2 regions of the Paenibacillus sp. LK1 genome follow, and region 1 is predicted to be linked to the other one. Evidence: riboswitches for the same ligand, from Rfam matches in the RefSeq annotation. Region 1 holds a riboswitch; the other holds the start of a gene.
What was found. Region 1 has a riboswitch for FMN ahead of CS562_RS04860 (DMT family transporter). Riboswitches for the same ligand answer to the same signal wherever they lie in the genome.

Region 1 (3,492 bases):
ACTTGGTCCGTGAAGACGGGGCTCGGTAATATTTTTCAGGCCAAATTCCGGTGTATTGGTATGTCCAATGATAATGAAGCCTGCATCGCGCAGACGGGAAACGAAATTAGAATTCCGCTGCGCGCGATGCTCACTGAGAAGACGAGAACCCGAGGTGAGAATTTCACCTTCCAGGGATTGAGAGATATCTTTCAATAACAAGGGCACGCCGGCAAAGGGCTGCTCTCCCGGACGAACCATACTCGCTTCCTGACGTGCACGTGTTTCATATGTACGAATGACTGCGTTAAGCTGCGGGTTCACTTCTTCGAGGCGTGCATACGCCGCTTCCAGCAATTCGACAGGGGATATCTCCCGTGCGCGAACCAATTCAGCCAAACCTATGGCATCGTAAGATGTATATGAAAATGATGAAGATGAAGATGAAGACATGATGATCGTTCCTCTCTAAATTGACTTAATCTACTATTCCATAAGTCATCGTACCACCGGAATAGCGAAAAGACAAAAGGCACTGAACATCTCAAAGGATGCCCAGTGCCTTAATTGATTTGCTTTTATATAAAATTCAATTCGTACGAAGCTTTGGTGCACCGTCAGCCGGAGTCGCTGATCGTTCTTGCTGTTTGGAGATGGCGAATAGGGCAATCCAGATGAGGATGAAGCCCACCAGTTGCTCCCATGTAATTAATGTACGGAATGCAATCCAGTTTACCAGTACACCGGCCATCGGGAAGCTCAGTTCTGCAAGCGTTGCGACTGAGGCCTTGGTGGAAGAGAGCCCTTTGTAATATAAGAGAAGACTCAGTAAGCCTGGCAGTAAAGCCTGGCCCAGAATATTAAGTGCTACAGCCGCCTGTTCACCTGTAGCGGAAGGGAATGTCCAGGCAGCACCTTCGTTCCACGTCATAAAGATCAGTAGCGGCAAGGCTACGACAAAGCGCAGAGAGGTGACCGTTTCATAACGGGTTTGCCCCAGCATCAGCCGCCCCATAACCGTTGAACCGCCCCACAACGCAGCTGCACCCAGTGATAACAGGCTGCCTGCATGAACCCAATTGTCCCAGTTGCCAAGGGGAAGGGTAAATCCGAAAGTGAGCAGGTATGTTCCTGCAAGTGCAATGATAAACAGTCCACCGAAGCGGCGAGGCAATGTTTCTTTCAGCAGCAGCTTAGCCAGAACAATCGCAAATAGCGGCTGCATCTTTTGCAGTAACAAAACAGTGTTGGGATCGTTATGCGTAAGTGCCAGAGTGAACAATACCGTGGCGAGAGCAGATCCTCCCCAGGAGATAAATATCACGGCTATCCAGTGGCGTGCACGCAGGTTTTTCAGATCGGCCCGGAACTTCCACAAGACGGGAATTGCCACAAGGCTGACAATAATATGTTCCACCAGTACAATTTGAGTGGAGGTCATCGTTTTGAGCAAAATAATACGGAACAGTGGATCTACACCCCAAAGGGCGGCGCCGAGCACGACGAGCCAGAATCCGGTATTACTTCGTTCCTTGTGGTAAACGGTTGATGCAGATTGGGTCTTTTCCATATTCAGGACTCCTTCGTCAGAACACGGAATCTTCAGTTGGCAAAATCGACAAAAGCCCCCGTTTTGGTATACACCAAATAAACGGGGGCTCAATCATTAACATGTCGTACGAAAATAAGCCTTCCGTAACGGCATGTCAATGTGTTGATCTTCTCTCATCCGGACTGTACCGTCGGCCTTGGAGTCACACCAAGTCAGTCGCTGAATCCCTACATCGGGTCAAACAGCGAGTCGCGGGCTGGTTCCGAAGAACATCACCGCCGGTTGGGAATTGCACCCTACCCCGAAGATCCTATTCAATTATATTTTGTTGAACAAGCTGTAACATTAATAAGTCCATCTTATTCCTGTAAGCGCTAGCAGTTCAAGTGTTTTTTTAGAATATGATATTCCAGCTTCCCTGTTGTCTGCGTAATAATACAATCTGCCCTGCATGATACGCATCGTGAAGTACCCAGCGAGCTAGTTCATGTGCCCATTTTTCATCCGTATCCATGTACGGAGCTTCAAGATCGGATTCTTCTAATGAAGAGAGCTGATCACGAAGCTGTCCGGCTAATTGTGTTGTGTTTTGCATAAGTGCACTCCAGCCGGTGGTATCGGAAGGGTCGCCGGGATCTCCAAAGGTGGATTCATTGTTTTCGGCAGGTGTACCGGAGGGTGTTTTGCCCTGAATACGACTCAACAAGCGATGATTATAGTAATACATATGGTTAACCAACTGCCAGATGCTTAATCCACCGGATGATGGAACCCAGGCTGCCTGTTCAGCAGTCAGTCCTTCGAGTGCCTTGGATAAAGGCACAATCCAGTTACATTGATCCCAGGTATCATCTTTCTGAATGAGCAATAGTTCTGTTGCTGTTGTAGTCATTGATTTTTCCTCCCTAAAATGAATTCATGGTAACTAGCTAAAGTGCTTAAATGTGGTTACAATTAATATAACCCAAACACGAATAATTGTAACTATCTTTTTGATTTTAGATGGTTACAATTTAGCGGAGGTACGTATGGATAGACTATGGACTGATTTTGTAAATAGTGATTACCATGACTGGCGTGGTGGAAATCGCTCAGAGGACAGGCTTGGCAAAGCCGAATGGCAGCAGGCATTCCTCAAACAATGGCAACTGAATGCATCTGTACCTGCTTCTTCTGAAGAAGAGGGAGCTTTGAGAAACTTCAGAAATGAATTGCAGGCTATTGCAACTGGTTTATCTGACGGAAATGTATTATCAAACAAAGACCAGGAATGGCTTAACGGCATAATGGAGGAAGGTCAAGTCATAAGAAGACTGAACGCTGGAGATGAGGGACTGAATCTTTCACTTATTCCTGTAGGAACTCAATGGCAGCAGGTCATGGCAGAGGTCGCAGCCGATTTTGCCATCACTGTAGTTGAAGGGGATGGGGGAAGAATTCGTATCTGTGACAATACGGATTGCCGTTGGATTTTCTATGACGATACACGTAGTAGAACTCAGAAATATTGTGATGACAAGATGTGTGGTAATCTGATGAAGGTTAGAAGGTTTCGGGCAAAACAGAAGAAGGATTGGCAGCAAGAGTAGGGTATATGCAAGGAAAGTGTGATTTATTGTACTTTGCATCAGACAGGAAATATTCAATAAGATTTGTATAAAACCAAAATTGAATCTTACCATCCACTTCTATATAATGGTTATATACTTAAAATATTTAAGCTAGTCATTTCATCAGAGATTAACATCCAGGATTCAAGCGTATATCCAACAAAAACAATGATTGGAGATGTGTCTTGTGGGGACAAGTTATCTACTGAAAAATGGTTGTGTATTGTCTATGGATTCGTCGGTGGGTCAGTATAAACGGGCGGACGTTCTCATTGAGGATTCTCTTATTACTGCTATCCAGCCCGATCTGAGTTGTATTGAAGCGGAAGTGATAGATGCATCGGAGATGAT
Region 2 (3,492 bases), on a different contig from region 1:
GAATTTGCAGCAAGTGTATATGAACGTCTTAATGTTGCTTTCAAAGTGGTTAACCTGGGTGGTGGATTCGGAATCCGTTATATCGATGGAGATACACCGCTTGAAGTTTCACAATACGTGAAAGCGATCACGGATGCGGTAAAAAATCATTTTGCTCAAATCGGCTATGCCGTGCCTGAGATCTGGGTTGAACCAGGCCGCAGCATCGTAGGTGAAGCCGGAACAACACTTTACACAGTTGGAACAAGCAAAGATATTCCAGGGGTTCGTAAATACGTAGCTGTGGATGGTGGAATGACAGACAATCCACGTCCAGCGCTGTATGAGTCCAAATATGAAGCTGTATTGGCAAACCGTGCAAATGAGGCAGCTCAGGAAACGGTATCTGTTGCTGGTAAATGTTGTGAGAGCGGCGATATGCTGATCTGGGATTTGGACCTGCCCAAAGTGCAAAGCGGCGATCTGCTCGCAGTAGCCTGCACAGGTGCTTACAACTACTCCATGGCAAGCAACTATAACCGGATTCGTCGTCCGGCAGTTGTATTTGTCAAAGACGGTCAAGGGGATGTTGTCGTACGCCGTGAGACGTATCAGGACATTATCCAGAATGATCTGGTACCTGAGCGTATTGCAAAACAGCCAGTTACCCGTTAATTTAAGTTCAAATAGCGGAGTTCTATATGAAGAAGACAAAAAAGGACACTCTTTTTTGTCTTCTTTTGCATGTTTAGGGCCGGATTTTGAAAAAAATCTTGCTGATTATTTTGCGATCAATCCATTTTCGGTGTACACTAAGAAAAGTGCTATAAAGCTTGGCCCAGGGTCATGCGTTCTGGCACCATTAACGATGGTCATTACGAAAGGAGTCATTTACATATGGCGAAACAAGCGAAAATCAAAATGGCAAACGGCGGAGAAGTTGTAATCGATTTGTTCGATCAAGAAGCTCCAAACACAGTAGCAAACTTTGAAAAACTGGCTAACTCCGGTTTCTACAACGGTCTTGTATTCCACCGTGTTATTCCGGGCTTTGTAGCTCAAGGCGGATGCCCTAACGGTTCCGGTGCAGGCGGCCCAGGTTACACAATCAACTGTGAAATCAACCCGAACAAACATGAGCGTGGAACATTGGCTATGGCACATGCAGGCCGTAACACAGGCGGAAGTCAGTTCTACATCTGCTACCAACCGCAACCACATTTGGATGGACAACATACTGTATTTGGTAAAGTAACCAAAGGTATGGAGTTCGTAGACGCTTTCGAAGGTCGCGACAAAATGGAAACTGTTGAAGTAGTAGAAGCTTAATCAATAACTGTATGTAAACCGTTTCGCAATTAGCGAAGCGGTTTTTGTTTACACTTAAGCTTATTAAAAGTTAGTATGTGACAAAAAGGAACAAAAAACAATTGATTTTTTGACGTTAAAGTGCTAACATCCAATTAATAACGCAACGAATCCTTCAGGGCAGGGTGCAATTCCCTACCGGCGGTGATGCAGTATGTGAGGATATCTATCCAGCATTGATGCAAAGTCCGTGACCCGTCTGCCTGTGGCAGATGGCTGATCTGGTGTAATTCCAGAACCGACAGTATAGTCTGGATGGGAGAAGGAGAGGGTGCAGTCTTTAGGGGCCGCATTCCGCAGGAGTGTTGCTGTACAGTTTTTGACGAATTCATTTCCTGTGCAGGGAGAAATCCGGTTACTTCCGGAAATCTTCATACATATGCCACATCATAGAAGCTCTTTACCTGTAATTGAAGTTCATTAAGGTATGTGTCTGCTTTCACTTGCCTGAAATGAAGTTTTGGGCGATGTGTTGTTGGCGATGTATCAATAGTACTGCTGGTGACACATGTCTCTCATCATCCCCATCGAACGGTTTGTTCGACGGGGATTTTTTATTGGATATGGAACATGCCTCTCTGTTGGAAGGGAGGTCTATAACTTAAGATTTTAACCGTGGGGTGAACGGACTTGGAAATGATTAATGATGAATTTTATATGGCGCTGGCACTGGATATGGCAGAACGGGCACAAGGACAGACCGGAATCAATCCGGTAGTCGGTTGTGTCGTTGTAAAAGAAGGACGTATCGTGGGCCTCGGAAGTCATCTCAAACGGGGAACGGGTCATGCAGAGGTTCATGCGCTGAACATGGCGGGCAGTGATGCTGAAGGCAGTACAGTATACGTTACGCTTGAACCCTGTAGCCATTATGGCAAGACTCCACCATGCAGTGAACGTCTCATTCATGAGAAAGTGAAACGTGTCGTCGTATGCTGCGAAGATCCGAATCCGCAAGTCTCCGGCAGAGGGATCAGCATGCTGCGTCAACAAGGGATCGAAGTTGAAGTTGGAGTGCTGCGTGAGCGCGGAAGACGGATGAACGAGAAATTCATCAAATACATTACAACAGGTCTCCCCTTTGTAACTTTGAAGACGGCCTCTACTCTGGATGGCAAAATCGCTACGCGTAGCGGTGACAGCAAATGGATCTCTAACGAGTCAGCTCGCGAGATTGTTCACGCGCTTCGTCATCGCCATCAAGGGATTATGGTTGGTGTGGAAACGGTCATTGCAGACAATCCCGAACTCACGACTCGCTTGCAAGTGGAAGGGATCAGCCCGGTACGAATTGTGGTCGATTCCAAGCTGCGTCTGCCTGTAGGAGCCAAAATGGTCAAGGATGGCCTTGCACCAACTTGGGTGCTTACAACGGATGAGGCGAGCCCTGAAGCGGCTGAGCGGCTGGAAGCCTATGGGGTGGAGATTATACGTTGTGGTCCAGGACCACGTGTTGATCTGTTGAGTGCACTCAGCAAGCTTGGTGAGCGTGAAATTGGTTCGATTCTGCTTGAAGGCGGGGGCACTCTGAATGGCGCCATGCTGGAAGCACGGTTGGTAGATCGACTGCTCATGTTCATTGCTCCGAAAATTGTTGGAGGATACGAAACACCAGGCAGTTTCCGCTTCGAGGGTGTAGAGCGCATGAGTCAGGCAATTCAATTGCATCAGCTGGAAATTGAGCAAGTTGGAGATAATATTAGCATTGGCGGAATTCCGGTTTGGCCTGAATAAATGAATTAACGATAACGAAATAAATAAAGGAGGCGGTAGCATGTTTACCGGTTTGGTGGAAGAAGTCGGTCAGATCCGGCGTATAGGTCGGAAAGGCGAAGCGATGGTCCTGAATATCGGAGCTTCCGCCATCATGAACGACTTGAAGATTGGCGATAGTGTAGCTGTGAACGGGGTATGCTTAACTGCGACAACCCTGGAGGGTGGCGGATTTACTGCCGATGTGATGCCCGAGACATATCGACATACCAATCTTAGTCAATTGCAATCAGGGAGCAAAGTTAATCTGGAGCGAGCCATGCTGTCAGGTGGTCGTTTTGGCGGGCATATCGTTCAGGGCCATGTCGATGGCACTGGGGTCATTGGAAGCATTACACGTGACCAGAATGCAATTGTTTTCGAGATCAAACC

Region 2: another riboswitch for FMN. It lies ahead of ribD (bifunctional diaminohydroxyphosphoribosylaminopyrimidine deaminase/5-amino-6-(5-phosphoribosylamino)uracil reductase RibD); the one in region 1 lies ahead of CS562_RS04860 (DMT family transporter).

The regions. Positions count from the first base shown of each region.
Region 1 is NZ_PEII01000002.1:235,638-239,129, reverse strand. It holds gene CS562_RS04865 (amidase) at 1-432, opposite strand, end outside; gene CS562_RS04860 (DMT family transporter) at 569-1,549, opposite strand; FMN riboswitch at 1,693-1,844, opposite strand; gene CS562_RS04855 (DinB family protein) at 1,926-2,423, opposite strand; gene CS562_RS04850 (CGNR zinc finger domain-containing protein) at 2,560-3,120, shown strand; partial or broken gene CS562_RS04845 (amidohydrolase family protein) at 3,320-3,492, shown strand, end outside.
Region 2 is NZ_PEII01000010.1:62,963-66,454, reverse strand. It holds gene lysA (diaminopimelate decarboxylase) at 1-654, shown strand, start outside; gene CS562_RS21510 (peptidylprolyl isomerase) at 877-1,308, shown strand; FMN riboswitch at 1,455-1,618, shown strand; gene ribD (bifunctional diaminohydroxyphosphoribosylaminopyrimidine deaminase/5-amino-6-(5-phosphoribosylamino)uracil reductase RibD) at 1,978-3,081, shown strand; gene ribE (riboflavin synthase) at 3,122-3,492, shown strand, end outside.